2 regions of the Ruminococcus sp. RTP21204st1_B2_RTP21204_210225 genome follow, and region 1 is predicted to be linked to the other one. Evidence: predicted binding sites of a transcription regulator. Region 1 holds the regulator's gene; the other holds the start of a gene.

Region 1 (8,910 bases):
ATCTACCTGCTCCTGTGTGTAGGTAGCGAAGATAGCCTGTGCAGCTCTTACTTCAGCGATCTTAGCAGTCAGAGCTTCCTCTGTATCGACGATGCCGACTGTTTTAGCTTCACTCTTTGCCATAAAATAAACCTCCAATAAATTAATTATTGTTTTTACTCTTGATAACTCCCGTAGGGGTTTTATCTTAACTATATTATATACGATTGTTATTTTTTTGTCAATCTTATAAAGTTACAGCTTTTTTGATATTTTACGTCGTTTTATTATGCAATATACATAAATATTGAACATTGTTTTATGATAGATTAACAATTCATGACCGTCAAATTGCACAATAGAAATCAGATTGATAAAAATTTATCATATATGCCGCCTAATAAAAGATTAATAAATATAAGATAAAAACTAAACAAAAATAAAACAGTTGTGAAAATAACGAAAAAATGCTTGACATTTAGAAAATCTGTAGTATAATATAGACATAACAGAGATACATAGAAAGCACGGAGATGTAAAGGTAATTTTACACAATAAGGCTGTTGAAAAATCGATGTATACTCTGAAACTCGACTTAATACCATATTTTAAAATAAAAGGAGATATGACTTATGAAACTTGATAACTTTGTAGCATCCAGCGACATCTATGATGTTTATGAATCTGATGGAATGGCAGTCAGGATCTATAAGAAGCCTGAATACAAGGAAAAGTGTCTGTATGCGGCTCTTACACACGCAAGAGTTGAAACAACACTTGGCAATTCCTTTATAAAGATGCCTGTTCTTCACGAGGTTTCCGTTATCGACGGCAAATGGGCTATAACAATGGACTTTATAAAAGGTAAGACTCTTCAGCAGCTTATGGACGAAAATCCAGACAAGAAAGACACGTATCTTAACCAGTTTATCGACATTCAGTGCGAGATACACGCTCAGTATATGCCACTTCTTTCAAAGCTGAAAGATAAGATTGCAAGACAGATCAAGACTCTTGGTCAGATCGACGAGATAAAGAAGTATGAGCTTCTCACAAGACTTGATTCAATGCCAAAGCACATCAAGCTTTGCCATGGTAACTTTGAGCCAAAGAACGTTATCATCAATGACGAAGGTACTTATGTTATCAATTGGGGTTCTGCTAGACAAGGCAATGCTTCTGCTGACGTTGCAAGAACATACCTGCTGTTCTGCCTTAACAATCCTGATCTTGCTGAGGCTTATCTTGATAAGTATTGCGTAAAGAGCGGAACATCTAAGCAGTATGTACAGGCTTGGTTGCCGATCGTTGCAGCAGCACAGCTCATTAAGGGCAAACCAGAGGAGAAGGATCTGCTCATGAAGTGGATCGACGTTGTAGATTACGATTAGTCTTTTCGTCAGCTTGTAACAAATTTGTAACCTCTTATTGTGCAAATAGCTAAAAAATGATTTATCCCGATTATGAGTTTCGTCATAATCGGGATATTTTGTTACAATTCTTTATAATCCCTTTACAGAGTAATTTTCATGTGATATAATGTGAAACTGTTGAAATATGACATAATGATTTAGGACTACAGAGGTTATTCGGAGGATCAATATGAAAAAGCTAATGATAGCTGTTGCTATAGTTTGCACTATGTTTGCTTTCCCGGCTTGTGGAAAAAATGCTGATAATAAAACAGAAAATAATGTTAATCTTACAAATAATGACGTAACGACAGCTCAGACAGAGGTTACTGATGAAGTGCCAGACGAAACTACTTCACTCCCTGACAGAAGCACTCTTGAAAAGATACCAGATGAGGCTGTTGATTCGTTTAATCAGGTCGTAGATGTCTGCAAGGAGATATATCCTTTGGCTGAAAAAACAAAAAGGCTTTATGGTTATACAGGCACTAAGACTGTGAACAAAAAGAATTGTTACATTTTTGTTATATATGATAAAAATGACGATGTGTTGACAAAGGTGGCAACTGTCGCTGCCGAGGTCGCATCAGATAAGCTTTACGTTCTTGATGATGAAACAGGAAGTGCTGAAAAAATCAATACCGAGGATGTTAAAACTCAATCTACAGAGTCATGGGCAGATCAAGTAACTGAGTCTTTTGCTGAATACTATCAGAGCAAAGAGGTTAATGACCATCTTGCTGCAGTTGTTGAAACAGCCGCGGTTAAAACAGTTCGCTAATACTTTATATAAAAAAATCACACCAGAGAATTTTCTGGTGTGAATTTTTTTTATTCGATCTCTTCGCTGTTGTCAGTGTCAGTGCTTGTGATGATATTTGTTGCATATGTAAGTGTAAGCAGGCTGTCACCTAAATGGACATTTTCCACAACTATGTTTTCATAGTCGATGCTAAGATCATAATGTGAAAAATTCCAGAACGCTTTCAGACCAAGATTTACAAGCTGGTCTGCAATAGCCTGAGTGTTTGCCTTCGGTATACAAAGCACAGCTACAACAGGGGAGTTTGCTTCGCAAAAGCTTTCTATATCATTAGTGTGACGAATCGGTATGTTTCCTACCACTTCACCAGTGAGCTTAGGGTTTATATCAAATATGCCAATGAGATTGCAACCCCTTGTTTCAAAGTTAATATGTGTGGCGATAGCTTTACCAAGGTTTCCTGCACCGATAAGTATGGTCTTGAAATGTTTGTCTACTCCGAGTATCTTGCCTATTTCCATTCTAAGCTCGTCAACGTGATAGCCATATCCCTGCTGACCGAATCCGCCAAAGCAGTTAAGGTCTTGTCTTATTTGTGAAGCCGTGAGCTTCATTCTCTCAGAAAGCTCCCTTGAAGATATTCTTTCAAGTCCTTCTTTTTGAAGCTCACCTAAAAATCTATAATAACGTGGCAGTCGTTTTATTACTGATGCGGATATCGAACCGTCTTTAGACATATATTTACACTTTCCTTTACTAAAAAACATGATTGATAAATAAATAACAATATCACATAATATAATAGCACTAATCTTTTCTTTTGTCAAGGACTTGTAAACTCTGGCTATTTCAACTTCCGTGTTGATGTTAACAAACATTTCACAATCAACAAGGTTTTACTTCTACAAAACATCCCCCTTGAATTTATACATAAATAATGTTATACTTGATACATTATAAAGTATATAGGATGTGATGAAATGCTTGGCGTGTGTATGGCATTGATCGATGATGAAAAAGATAAAAAGGCTTTTGAAAAGCTGTATAATAAATACAAAAATAAAGTTCATGCAATATCCTTGAATATATTAAAAAATGAACAACTTGCTGAGGAATCAACTTCTGACACTTTTTTATCGTTGGCTAAATGTTTTCAAAAAATTAAACATTTAGAATATCACAAATTGGATTATTACATTGTCATAACTAGTAGGAACATGGCAAAGAATATATCTAAAAAGGAAAAAGAAAATTTAATGACGGTTTCCTACGATGATGATTCTTATTTTGTAAATGAAAATATGTCATGTTACGAATTTGAATTTTTGAAAGGTTGCATAAAGAAACTGAAAGTTGACGATCAAGAGATTCTTTATTTAAAGTTTTCGTGTGGACTTGAATATTCTGAAATCTCAAAAACGCTTGGCATTACATCTGCCACAGCAAGAAAACGTCTGCAGTATGCCAAAAACAGATTGAAGATATTACTTGAAAAGGGTGATTTATAACATGAATAATTTTTCATATTTTTCAAAAGCTCTCGATGAAGTCGTAAATGCCAGATTGGATGATTATGTTGAAACTCTTGAAGTAGACAAACGATATGAATTTTCGGAAAAGTACAATAAAAAAATAAACAAACTTATAAAACACAGAGAAAAGCCCTATTTTACTCTGATATGCACGACCGGCAGACGTGTTGCTTGTTGTGTTGCAGCATTGTTGATCCTATCATTTTCTTCGCTTAGCGTAAAAGCTGTGAGAGAGGCAGTTTGTGATTTCTTTATGAATATTTTTTCAGACCATACGGAGATTATAGCAGACAGTGAAATTGAGAATTCATATCCGCATTCGATTGACGAGGAATATCATATATCTTCACTTCCAAATGGATTTAAACAAGTCGACTATGATAAAATGGAAAATTCAATTATAATAACATACTTCAAGGATGATGATTATATCTTTTTTGAACAATACACAAAAGATGCATATCTTAGTAATTATGATAATGAACAGTCAACATTTGAATCATATACAGATGAAAACGGACAAGAATATCTAGTTCATAATACAGATCATGATCATACATTTATATGGGACAATGGTAAATATATTTTTGAAATATGCAGCAACTTAGACAAACGGTCTGTGTTGGAATTGTGTGAATCCACAAAAATAAAGTAAATTAATAAAAGCATATCACAAACAAACAATTTTCATTGTCATAGTAGGTGTAGGAGAAAATAAATCTCTTGCACCTATTTTTTGTGAAAGGAGGAACTTACATATATGAAAAAAGTGATATCGACAATTATATCGGTTGTTATTATGCTATGCCTATCACTTACAGCTTTTGCCGAACCCGAACTGCAAACGCCTTCTGACGATGACATTTCTGTTTGTTATTTATACACAGATAAAATATCAGGTACATTGTCAATCTCCAACAAGGCTGCAACTTGTAAATCCACTGTACGTGGTATTTCAGGTACAACTACTAAAATCGTTATAACTCAAACACTTCAGAAGAAAAATGGATCTTCATGGAATAAATACAGTAGTTGGACAAAAACATTCAACAGTTGGTATGCGATTTATTCAAATTCCAAAGAGTCTTTAAGCAGCGGTACTTATCGTGTAAAGACAGTTGCTAAGGTCTATAATGGCTCTGCCTATGAGACCATAACTATTTACAGCAAAACAGCGTCATGCTAAAATAATAGGCTGTGCACAGAAAGGACAGGTGATTCCAATGCAGTAATAATATTTATATAATCCAAAATCAAAAACAAAACATTGACATTCAAATATTTGGATGTTATAATAAAGAAGGACGTTTAATATGAAAAAGATCGTTAAGAGGATCGTAGCTATGGGTACTGCTGTTATGATGATGAGTTCTATGGCTATTGGGGCTAGTGCGTATGAAGCCATAAAATACGGCAGAGCAGTTGGTGGTTCTGGCTCAAATGCTTATATTTCATGTTTTGTAACAGGAATAAGAACAAATTCAACTGTAGCTGGTCAAGCTTGGACTAGGACATCAAGTAACAATAACAATGTTTACAATCCAAATTGTAAATACAGCGGTTATGTTTATGCAAGTGCCTCTGTTGGTGGTACTGGTTGTGGATCATCTCATTCTGACACAGGTAAAATTGAGCATTCGTTTGGGTTAAAAGGTTGTACATCTTCAAAGTTAGTAAAAACTGTACATATTTATAATGATAAGGTACATGGCAATTACAGCACAACGCTTTCCGTTGATAGTCAATAATAGAACTTGAGTGTGAATTATGAAAACTAAAATTATTATCGCAACAGCCGCAGTTATAATTGCCGCAGTTGCAGTTACACTTTTCATTTCTCTTGGCACAAAATCCGATAAGGCGGTTTCTTCTGAAAAGGGTCAACAAGAACTTTCTGCTTCTCCCACAAACCTTTTGTGTCCTGAAGCTTCTTCTACTGCATTTGCAAACAATTTTGTGTATTACAAAACCTATGACGGCATTGCAGAATATGATATCGAATCCGACAGCCTTGCAATGATAAAGGTCAAGCTTCAAGAGTATTCAAACTTGTCCTGCTATACCATATATGACGGCGTTATATACGCTGTAAGGTCAGTGTATAATTCTGCTACGCAAAAAGAAGATTACAGCATTGTCACAGTGGATTACAACAGCGGTGAAGTCACGGAAGTGTATTCTGCACCAAAGGACAGCATATTAGGCTGTATGTCTATGGACAAAGACGGAGATATCTATTTTGTTGAGGGCAAATACAAAAAGAGCGAGACCGACGAGAACGGATTCAGCACAGGCTATTCGCTATATAAATACGCTCTCAAAAACTCTGACAAAAGCGAGATAACAAAAGCCAATACCTATTACATAAGCGACGGCAAGCTTTATTTTACAAGGCTTTGCCCAAAGACGGATACAGTCCGCCTATTTATAGCTCCACTTTCAGACCCTCAGAACGTCAAGGATACAGGCATTGATGTTGGCTCTCAGATAAGCGAAAATACGCCGTATATGTATTATCCGGCCGACGGAGATGTGTATTACTCTAATGGCGAAAACAAGCTGTATAGGTATAACGAGGATAATGAAAAAAGTGACACAGTTTGCACTTTTAAAGACAAATCTTTTGTAAGATATTTTCAGTATTTCAATAACACTATGATAGTGCTTGTTCGTGAGCCAAATGATAATGGCAAAATGTATCAGTATGTGCTTTATTATCTTGATAACGATAATAAACCGCAGAAGATAATTGATGATGCTAAGCTCAATGAAAAGTATTTTTACGGCTATGAGTATATCGACTATATGACGATATTCAATAACTGTGAGGATTATTTCCTTCTTTCGACCTATGATCCCGACGCTGATACAGCCGCTTATCTTGTGGATAAAGATTTTAAACTGCACAAGTTTATTTCAAACGGCGAATGGGATTATGATACATATGCAGAGATACAGTCAGAAATGTAAGAGCTTGATGTTTGAGGTGTGACGATTTGAAACTTCTCAGATTTATGATAAGAAAAGATATGGCGAAGTCAGCTTTGATAAGCTTATTGCTGGCTTTGCTTTCCTGCGCCTTTTTGATATCTGTACTCAGACCTTCTTATGCTTATGGCGAAAAATACATGACCTATCTTAAAGGCGGCTCGGAAACTGTAAGCCAAGACGCTCAAAAGCTTGCTGATGAGCAAAACGCTCTTAACAACGAGATAAACGACTATCAGAATAACCACAACACAGGCGGTGTAAAGCAGGTTGAATTGCCTGTGGAACTTGAGGAAAAGATAATAGATTTCTCTCAGAAAAATTCACAAGCAGGCGCAGGACTTGACAGTATGTTTTCTCTTATTGAGGGAGAGCTATATTCCCAGCAAAATGCTTTGAAGCTCATTTCCGAGCGTGTGCGAGGTTACAGCCGAAATGCAAGACGTGGCGTTACGGATGAGTATTCTTTGAAGCTTTCCGACAAGCTCATCAGCGATTACAACGCCGTGATAACAGACCTAAAAAAGTCGGACGATATCATTGACACCAGAGCCGCTGACGGCTTTGAAAACTATATGTCATTGGAAATTTTGATACCGTTCGGCGTTTATTTGCTTCTTTTCAGCATTTTTTCATCAGAGATACAAAGCGGCAGGATAAAAAGCTTTGGAATAACCAAAACGGGCGTGAGGAAATTCTCACTTTTCAAGCTTTGTACCGGCTTTGTTGCTGTAATAATTCTTGTTTTGATAATTTACACTGTGGATATTATAACTCTTTTTATTTACGATACAAACGGCTTTAAACTTGATATGCCATTGCAATATCTGAGCGGTTTTGAACTAAGTTCGGCGAATATGAGCTTTGGCGGATATCTAGTTGCAGTATTTGCCGCAAAACTTGTTTATGCGCTTTTCGCCGCAAGCATTGTGATGTTTCTTTCAATGCTTAGCAGAAAGACCATACTTGCAGGAGCGGTCTGCCTTGTGCCAATATTTGTACCATTATATCTGAAAACCACAAGCTTTTCCAACCCTGCCGTTGACATTTTAACAGGCAATTACACCAATATGCTCAATGACACAGGTTATATGAATTTCTGGGGAATACCTGCACGAGAATACGTTGTTTATTTTGCTATCATATTCATCATGACCGCATTTTTTGTCGCAGGGACATATCTCCTTGCTGAAAGGCAGGTGGGATAATGAAAAGTATGTATAGTTATCAGACTTCACGGCTCATAAAGAAATTCTGGCTGCTTTTTGTCATAGTGATAATTTTTTCAGCTTCCGCAAAATTCACAGTGTATCGGAGCTTTGTTTCTTCAAATAATCTTACCTATATGAACAAAGAAACGGCGGAGATATACAATGAACTTATAGAAAATTCCGCAGACAAGACACTCGATCAATGTGATGAATACATAACGGACTATGAGCTGAGGAGTTACGCAGGCGGTTATAACGGTAACATCACAGCCGCCGTGAACAAGTATAAGACCGAGCTTCGCAGTTGTTTCATGGTCGAAAGCATCAGAAGCTATGCACGCACAGGCAGGGGTCTTACAGACGCTAATATACCTACCGACCTTGTGAAAAACAGCCGACTTTACGCTGCCTTTCCAACTCCACAGGTGATAAATGACGAGCCGTTTTTGAAGTTTCTTGAATTGCAGGCGGTAGATATTATGCCGATATTTGTGCTGTTGCTTGTGGGTGTTTTTGTTGCGGACAGTTACGAAAAACGAATGGATCAGCAGATAAGGATATCTAAAAATTCGTCAGCGTTTTTTAAGTCACGGGAGATAATTTTATCAGTGGCGATATTTATAATGTTCACGCTAAGCTTTTTCGCCGATCTTATTTTAAGCGGAACTTTACAGCAGAGCGAATACAGCACCGCACCATTGCAAAGCGTATGGAAATTTGACCTTGCGCCTTTAATGCTAACTGTTAGAGGCACAATAATATGGCTATATGTCACAAGGCTTATGTCGCTTTTTATAACCTACGGCATTTTCGTGCTTGTGGCAAAGCAAGTGCGCTCTGTGAAAAAATATGTTATGCTGACCTCTGGGCTGATAGCGGTCATGTCCGCCGCCGCACATTATGTGGGAGCACTTTCGCTTTATATGTTTGCGGCTGTCACAAGCGTAAATGGGCAGCTTAACAACCTTGACTATATGAGGGCTTTTGATTGTTCGGAAGCGGTAGCTGTATTCATATATCTTGCA
Region 2 (8,910 bases), on a different contig from region 1:
GCCGAGGGTATCGCACAGAGGATAGTTGGCGGAGATGTGCCGTTCCATATCAAGGATAAGGAACTTTACCTCCTTGACCTTACCGCACTTGTTGCAGGCACTCAGTTCAGAGGACAGTTCGAGAGCCGCTGTAAAGGACTTGTAGAGGAAGTAAAAGAGCAGGGCAATGTTATCCTCTTTATAGACGAGGTGCATACCCTTGTTGGCACAGGCGATAATGAGGGAACGATGAACGCAGCTAATATCCTGAAACCGTCCCTTTCAAGAGGCGAGATACAGGTAATAGGCGCAACGACTTTCAAGGAGTACAGAAAGTATATCGAAAAGGACTCTGCACTTGAAAGACGTTTCCAGCCTGTAACAGTTTCCGAGCCGACAGTTGAGGACACAATCACAGTCCTCAAAGGCATAAAGCAGTATTACGAGAATTTCCATAGAGTAAAGATATCAGACGATATGCTCAGAGAGTGTGCAGTGCTTTCTGAAAGATATATCAACGACAGATTCCTCCCTGACAAGGCGATAGATCTTCTTGATGAAGCCTGCGCCTGCACAAGTATCAGAACGCCTGAAATAGAGGAGTTCGACGCACTTAACGAGGAGCTTAAAAAGCATGAAAAGCTCGTTGAGGATTACGAACAGAAGTCAGACCCTGACTATGAGATAATCGCAAAGGAAAAGGGCGAGATACTCAGGATCCAGAACAGACTCAAAGAGGTGGAAGAAACTCTTAAAAACGTTCAGGTCACAGAGGAAGATATCTCAAAGGTAATAGAGCTTTGGACAGGTATCCCTGCCAATAAGATAGCTCAGACCGAGTATGATAAGATAAAGCATCTTAAAGAAGCTCTTTCAAAGCGTGTTATCGGCCAGGACGAAGCCGTTGATAAGGTCGCAAAGGCAATAAAGCGTACAAGGGTTCAGCTTTCAAAACGTCGCAGACCGGCTTCATTTATTTTCGTCGGCCCAACAGGCGTTGGAAAAACAGAGCTTGTGAAAGTCCTTGGAGAAGAGCTTTTTGACGCCACCGAACCGCTTATCAGAGTTGACATGACCGAGTATATGGAGAAGCACTCAGTATCAAAGCTTATCGGCTCACCTCCGGGATATGTAGGCTTTGATGAAGCAGGTCAGCTTACCGAAAAGGTGCGCCGCAGACCATATTCAGTGGTACTTTTTGACGAGATAGAAAAGGCTCACCCTGACGTTATGAACATACTCCTCCAGATACTTGACGAGGGACGTATCAACGATTCACAGGGCAGAAGCGTTTCATTTGAGAACACAGTTATCGTCATGACATCAAACGCAGGTTCGACTGATAGAGATACAGGTGTGGGCTTCAATAAGACCGACAGTGATATCGCCAAGGATAAAGCAATGAAAGCACTGAGAGATTTCCTGCGGCCTGAGTTTCTTGGAAGAATAGACGAGATAGTTGTGTTCAATCCGCTCACAGAGGAGAATTTCGCAGGCATAGCAGGTCTTATGCTGGACGAGATGAAGTCGCCGCTGGAGGAGAAACATATCAGCCTGAGATATACAGATGAAGCTTTGAAAGCTATCGCACATAAGGCATACGGTCAGAAGCTTGGTGCAAGAGATATCCGCCGCGTCATAAGAAACGAGGTGGAGGATAAGATAGCCGAACTGCTTATAGATAAGGGCGAGGGAGCGGTGTCCGCCGTGGCAATATCCGCTGACAACGGAGAGATAAAGGTGGACGCACTTTAAAAGCCTAAAGTTATAAAATCAGGGTAAAAATTATAAAAAAATACTTGATTTTTATGACGGTATGTTATATAATAAAGGTAAGGTTGTTAGTTTTTTAACAACGTGAATTAAAAAAATTAAATTGAGAGGTGTCTTTAAAATGGCAGGTTTAAACAAAGTTACTGTTGATGACATTAATGTAAAGGGCAAAAAGGTACTCGTAAGAGTTGACTTTAACGTTCCTCTTAAGGACGGCGTTATTACAAACGATAACAGAATAACAGCTGCTCTCCCAACTATCAAGAAGCTGGTAGCTGACGGCGGCAAGGTAGTTCTGTGTTCACATCTTGGCAAGCCAAAGAACGGCCCAGAGGCTAAGTTCTCACTTGCTCCTGCTGCTGCAAGACTTGCAGAGCTTCTTACTGAAACAAAGGTAACATTCGCTGCTGACGATACAGTAGTTGGCGACAACGCTAAGAAGGCAGTTGCTGAAATGGCTGACGGAGATATCGTTGTTCTTGAGAACACAAGATTCAGAGGCGCAGAGGAAACAAAGAACGGCGAAGCTTTCGCTAAGGAACTTGCTGACCTCGTTGACGACGAAGTATTCGTAATGGACGCTTTCGGTTCAGCTCACAGAGCTCATGCTTCTACAGCTGGCGTTACAAAGTTCGTTAAGGAAACAGCAGTTGGTTACCTCATGCAGAAGGAGATCAACTATCTCGGAAATGCAGTTGAAACACCTGTTAGACCATTCGTTGCTATTCTCGGCGGCGCAAAGGTAGCAGATAAGCTCAACGTTATCTCAAACCTCCTCGAGAAGTGCGATACACTTATCATCGGTGGCGGTATGGCATATACATTCCTTAAGGCACAGGGCAAGGAAGTTGGTCTTTCCCTCGTTGACGATACAAAGATCGACTACTGCAAGGAAATGATGGCAAAGGCTGAAAAGCTTGGCAAGAAGCTTCTTCTCCCTATCGACACAACAGTTGCAGCAGGTTTCCCTGATCCTATCGACGCTCCTATCGACGTAGAAGTTGTTGATTCTGATAAGATCCCAGCTGACAAGGAAGGCCTTGATATCGGCACAAAGACACAGGCTCTCTTCGGCGAGGCTGTTAAGTCTGCAAAGACAGTTGTTTGGAACGGTCCTATGGGCGTGTTCGAGAACCCAACACTTGCAAAGGGTACTATCGCAGTTGCAAAGGCACTTGCTGAAACAGACGCTACAACTATCATCGGCGGCGGCGACTCAGCAGCAGCAGTTATCCAGCTTGGCTTTGCTGATAAGATGTCACACATCTCAACAGGCGGCGGAGCTTCACTTGAATACCTCGAGGGCAAGGTTCTCCCAGGTATTGACGTAATCGCTGACAAGTAATATATTTTACTAAGCTATAAGCTAGGGGCAGGCAGGTTTTGCCTGTCCCTTTTTTATGCAGAAATCGAGGTAGTAAAAATGAATGAAATAACACTACTTGCAAAAAGCGGATTAGGCTGGCAGGGCATAGGCGGAATAATTCTTCTGCTCACAGGCGTGGGACTTATCTATTTCGGTATCAAAGCCTTGCAGGGCTATCGCTTTTTCCCTGAGCAGGAATATAATATCCCTGAGGAGGATCACTACGAACCAACTCAGGCAAAAGCCTTGCAGAAAGTCAAGACCACAATGCCTGACTTCAACGGCGGTGAGGACAGAGTTTTTACCGAGTGGAAAATAGGCTATACCATTGACGGCGAAAAGTATACCCAGATAGTCACAGACAACGGCTATGAAAAGGGCGACATGATAGACATAAAGTATAACCCAGAAAACCCACAGGAATTTTACCTTGACGATGAAAAATCAAAGGTAGAAGTCACTGAGGAGGAAAAGGAAGCCGAGGAAAAAGAGGAGAAAACGCCTTTCGGCTATGCGGCTATCGCTATCGGTGTCCTGCTTGGCGTTTTCGGTGTGGTCATGCTTATAGATAAGCTGTAAAAAAACAGATAAAATAAGTCCAAGCCTTTGTTAATTAGTTGACAAATACGAGTGAATGTTGTATAATAGACTTGGAAAACTAGCAGGAGCAGTTTTTCTGTTCCCTATAAAAAATAAAGGAGTTTTTTATCATGAAAAAAGCTGTAAGAAAAGCAATTATTGCAGGAAACTGGAAAATGAACAAGACAAGACCTGAGGCTAAGGAGCTTCTCGAAGCTATCAAGCCACTGGTTGCAAACGCTGAGGGCAAGGTTGAAGTTATCGCTTGCGTACCTTTCACAAACCTTGAAACTGCTATCAACGCAACAGCAGGTTCAAACGTAAAGATCGGTGCAGAGAACGTTCACTTTGAGAAGAGCGGTGCTTTCACAGGCGAGATCTCAGCAGATATGCTCGTTGAGCTTGGCGTTGAGTACGTTGTTATCGGTCACTCTGAGAGAAGACAGTATTTCGGTGAAACAGACGAAACAGTAAACAAGAGAACAAAGGCAGCTCTTGCAGCTGGTCTTAAGCCTATCGTTTGCGTTGGCGAGCTTCTCTGGGAGCGTGAGTGCAACATCACAGAGGAAGTTATCGCAAGACAGGTAAAGCTTGATTTCTTCGGTGTATCAGCAGAGGACGTTAAGAAGTCCGTTATCGCTTACGAGCCAGTTTGGGCTATCGGAACAGGCAAGACAGCTACAGCAGATCAGGCAGAGGAAGTTTGCGCATTCATCAGAGCAACACTTGCTAAGATCTATGACGAGGCTACAGCAGAGGCAGTTACAATTCAGTACGGCGGTTCAATGAACGCTAAGAACTGCGCAGAGCTTCTTTCTAAGGAGAACGTAGACGGCGGTCTTATCGGCGGCGCTTCACTGAAGGCTGCTGACTTCAACACTATCGTTCAGGCTGCTGTTGAGGGCTAATTAACAGACGGATATCTAGGGGCAAAATATCATTCGTCACAAGAACAAACAAATAAAAAGTTCCGCAGGGGACGGCTGCGGCTGTCCTCTGCTTTTTTTTGAACAGGGGGACGCAACTATGAAAAAAATAATATTTGCAGCATTAGTATTATCTATGTGTATGTCATTTGCAGCCTGCGGAAGCACTGACGAAAGCAGCGCACCAGCGGCAGAAAGCTCTCAGACAACATCTGAAGCTAAGCTTGAAAATGTAACTATCAAAATGGACTCTAGTAAGCTCCTTAGCGGCGTTGAGTTCACAGACAGCGAGCTGCTCGACAAGATAACAGAGTTCCGCACGAAAGTCATGGAAAACGCAGAAGAAAAAGAGCCGGATTCAAAGGAGTACGTTGTTGGCGGCGATTGGCTGGATATAAAATGTTCAGAAGGTCCAGCTATCTACTATGAAGCAGGAGAGAGCAACTATGTCCGTATCGGCGCAAAGACCTATTACACAAGCGACGATACAGCCAAGGAATTTAAGGAATATGTCCTGAGCTTCCTTGAAAATGGCGGTTATTGGGGATAATACGAATATAAATGATGTTGAAAGGACTAAGAAATATGTCAAAGAAACCCATAGCACTTATCATTATGGACGGCTTCGGCTATAATCACAAGGATTACGGCAACGCTATCAGAGCTGCCAAAACACCTAATATCGACAGACTTCTTGCCAACTATCCACACACTCTTATCGGCGCAAGCGGCATGGACGTTGGACTTCCTGAGGGACAGATGGGTAACTCAGAGGTAGGCCATACAAATATCGGTGCAGGAAGAATAGTTTATCAGGAACTTACAAGAATTACAAAGTCTATCAAGGACGGCGAATTCTTCTCAAATGAAGCTTTCACAGCAGCCGTTGAGAACTGCAAGAAGAATGACAGCGCACTCCACCTGTTCGGACTTCTTTCAAACGGCGGCGTTCACTCACATAATTCACACCTCTATGGTCTTTTGGAACTTGCTAAGAAAGCAGGTCTTACAAAGGTATACGTTCATTGCTTCATGGACGGCAGAGATGTTCCTCCTACAAGCGGAGTTGACTTCGTAGCTGAGCTTGAAGAAAAGCTCAAGGAAATTGGTGTCGGCAAGATAGCAACAGTAATGGGACGTTACTATGCAATGGACAGAGATAACCGTTGGGAGCGTGTAGGCAAGGCTTATGACGCAATGGTATACGGCGAGGGCAATAAGGCTGATAACGCAGTTGACGCTATCAAGGCTTCCTATGCCGCTGACGTTACAGACGAGTTCGTTGTTCCTACAGTTATCGATGAAAACGGCAAGATATCCGCAAATGACAGCGTTATCTTCTTCAACTTCCGTCCTGACAGAGCAAGAGAGATAACAAGAACTCTCGTTGACGACGACTTCATAGGATTTGAGAGAAGAAACGGCAGATTCCCACTTTACTATGTCTGCATGACACAGTATGACGCAACAATGCCAAACGTTGACGTTGCATTCAAGCCAGCAAGCCTTGAAAATACTTTCGGCGAGTATATCGCAAAGAAGGGTCTTTCACAGCTTAGAATTGCCGAAACAGAGAAGTATGCACACGTTACATTCTTCTTCAACGGCGGCGTAGAAGCTCCTTTTGAGAACGAGGACAGAGCCCTCATCAATTCACCGAAGGTAGCAACTTATGACCTCCAGCCTGAAATGAGCGCATATCTTGTTTGCGACGAAGTTCTCAAGAGAATAGAGTCTGACAAGTATGACGCAATTATCCTCAACTATGCAAACTGCGATATGGTAGGTCACACAGGCGTGTTCGACGCAGCCGTAGCAGCAGTAGAAGCAGTTGACGAGTGCGTAGGCAAAACGGTTGACGCAGTTCTTGCAAAGGGCGGCATAGCACTTATCACAGCAGACCACGGCAACGCAGATAAGATGATGGAAGAGGACGGCTCTCCATTCACAGCCCACACAACCAACCTTGTACCTCTCATTATCGCAGGCGCAGGCAATGTTCTTATCAGAGAGGGCGGCGTGCTTGCTGACCTTTCACCAACAATGCTCAAACTCATGGGTCTGGAGCAGCCAAAGGAAATGACAGGTAAGTCTATCATCAAGGACTAATTTCCATAAAATAATCAAGGCAGTACCGAGAAAATCGGCACTGCCTTTTTTGTATCCCATTTATTCACTTGCTCTGTATATTGCCCAAACCCTATTTCAGCGGGTCAAGCCCTTTAGCCATTATGCAGTATGTGCTGCCGTATGGGTTCGGTATGGGTGGCATTCTGCTAACATGGAATTCTTTCGGCAAACCACGGCTGTCGCAAGGGAAACTCATGGTCACACAAGTGCCTTTGTCTATCTCACTGCGATAACTCAGCTCACCGCCAAAACGGACGCAGAAGCATTTTGCAAGTGCAAGTCCCAATGCCTCATTGCTGCTGTATTTTTGAAATGTGCCAAAGGGCGTGATAGCCGCCTGCCATACCTCGTCTGTCATGCCGTTGCCGTTATCACTAACTGACAGTATTATCCTGTCGTCCTCGGTTTTTAGGATAAGCTCAACCTGCCGCTGTTCCTTGTCATTGTACATATATGCGTTCACAAGCAGATTTACAAGCACATTTTTAATAAGGCTTTTGTTTGTTTCAAAATAAATGCATGGGTCAATGGAGTATCTGAAAATACAGCCGTCCTCCTCCAGCAAATTGCCTTCTTCGTCGCATACCTCACCGCATATGTCTGATAGGCTCTGATATTCAGTTGTGAAATTGCCACTGAAATATTTCGCAAGCTCTGTCATGTTCACCGTTGCGGAAAATGTCTTTAGTATACGAAGCCTTGCCTCGTGGTCAAAATGCTCATATTCAGTGCCGGTTTTTGAAGAAAAGGATTTCTTTTGGCTGTCAAGCATCGCTAACATTTTAGAAAGCTCTATCCTGATGTTGCCGAGAAAATTCGATTTGAAGCGTAAATACCCAGACTTGTCCGAAAGACGTTCTATGTCCATGCAGGAGTAATAGTGTATGAGATAATTCGTTATAACGCCATTATCTCTCAGCGGTTCAAACCGCATTGCCGCTGAGTCTGCAAACCTGCCCTTATATTCAAAGGTAGCTGTCTTTTCAACAGGCAGAATGAAAGCGTTTTCCGGAGTATCGCATAAAGCAGAAATATCTATAACATCAGGCAGATCGCCATGATTTTTCCAAATGACATTAAGCTCAGCGTCAGTGAGGATAATGTTTTCCTCAGACTGAGCATATATCTCTTTCACAGAAGATGTCAGTTCCACTTTGTTAGCCTGCCTTTCATAAAGATCTCATGTAAATATTATAACCTAAACTGTCGGGGTAGTCAATAAAAAATCATCAATATTTGATCATATTTTAAAGAATTTAGCAGTGCTTTGACGGATCAAGACACAGATAGCTTTACGGTGAAGTTTTAAGGCAACACCGCACAAAGCCCGCCTGACGGCTTTGCACGCCATCTGCTTGCAGATTTTCCGCCATATCACACAAAAATCCCTTGACATACGACAGTATGCCTGCGGAATTTTTATGTGACCTGACGAAAAAATCTGACTACGCATCTGACGCACAATCTTTGTGCGGTATTGCCTTAAAGAAAAAAAGTTCTAAGTTTTTTGTAAAAACACTTGCAATGTATAGAAAAATGTAGTATAATAAGTACAGAAAAATTTTTAGGAGGTAAATTAATTATGGCAGTTAAAGTCGCAATTAATGGTTTTGGACGTATTGGACGTCTTGCATTCAGACAGATGTTTGGCGCAGAGGGCTACGAGGTAGTTGCAATCAACGACCTGACAAAGCCTTCAATGCTCGCTGATCTTCTTAAGTATGATACAGCTCAGGGCGGTTACTGTGGTAAGATCGGTGAGAACCTTCACACAGTATCAGCTGACGATGAGGCTAATACTATCACTGTTGACGGCAAGACTCTTCAGATTTATGCAGAAAAGGACGCTAAGGATTGTCCTTGGGGCAAGCTTGGTGTAGACGTAGTTCTCGAGTGCACAGGCTTCTATACATCAAAGGCTAAGAGCCAGGCTCACCTCGATGCTGGTGCTAAGAAGGTAGTTATCTCAGCTCCTGCTGGTAACGACCTCAAGACTATCGTTTACTCAGTAAACGAGAAGACACTTACAGCTGACGATACAATCATTTCAGCTGCATCTTGCACAACAAACTGTCTTGCTCCTATGGCTAATGCTCTTAACAAGTATGCTCCTATCCAGAGCGGTATCATGAGCACTATCCATGCTTACACAGGCGA

Evidence for each region. Region 1 encodes Rex, which represses fermentation and respiration genes when NADH is low (regulators of the CRP and FNR family bind a similar motif). Its sites were predicted from a motif close to ATTGTTAANNNNTTAACAAT; they were not measured.
Region 2: the regulator Rex is predicted to act here: its motif matches at 1,817-1,836, upstream of pgk (phosphoglycerate kinase).

What each region holds. Positions count from the first base shown of each region.
Region 1 is NZ_JBCPGA010000025.1:2,735-11,644, forward strand. Features, by position in the region: gene adhE (bifunctional acetaldehyde-CoA/alcohol dehydrogenase) at 1-123, opposite strand, end outside; gene AB5123_RS09365 (phosphotransferase family protein) at 612-1,370, shown strand; gene AB5123_RS09370 (hypothetical protein) at 1,582-2,172, shown strand; gene AB5123_RS09375 (redox-sensing transcriptional repressor Rex) at 2,223-2,891, opposite strand; gene AB5123_RS09380 (RNA polymerase sigma factor) at 3,150-3,662, shown strand; gene AB5123_RS09385 (DUF4367 domain-containing protein) at 3,664-4,341, shown strand; gene AB5123_RS09390 (hypothetical protein) at 4,486-4,872, shown strand; gene AB5123_RS09395 (hypothetical protein) at 5,000-5,434, shown strand; gene AB5123_RS09400 (hypothetical protein) at 5,454-6,656, shown strand; gene AB5123_RS09405 (hypothetical protein) at 6,683-7,882, shown strand; gene AB5123_RS09410 (hypothetical protein) at 7,882-8,910, shown strand, end outside.
Region 2 is NZ_JBCPGA010000012.1:44,270-53,179, reverse strand. Features, by position in the region: gene AB5123_RS06465 (ATP-dependent Clp protease ATP-binding subunit) at 1-1,734, shown strand, start outside; gene pgk (phosphoglycerate kinase) at 1,874-3,097, shown strand; gene AB5123_RS06455 (DUF3592 domain-containing protein) at 3,176-3,697, shown strand; gene tpiA (triose-phosphate isomerase) at 3,829-4,605, shown strand; gene AB5123_RS06445 (hypothetical protein) at 4,724-5,173, shown strand; gene gpmI (2,3-bisphosphoglycerate-independent phosphoglycerate mutase) at 5,209-6,732, shown strand; gene AB5123_RS06435 (HAMP domain-containing sensor histidine kinase) at 6,824-7,906, opposite strand; gene gap (type I glyceraldehyde-3-phosphate dehydrogenase) at 8,336-8,910, shown strand, end outside.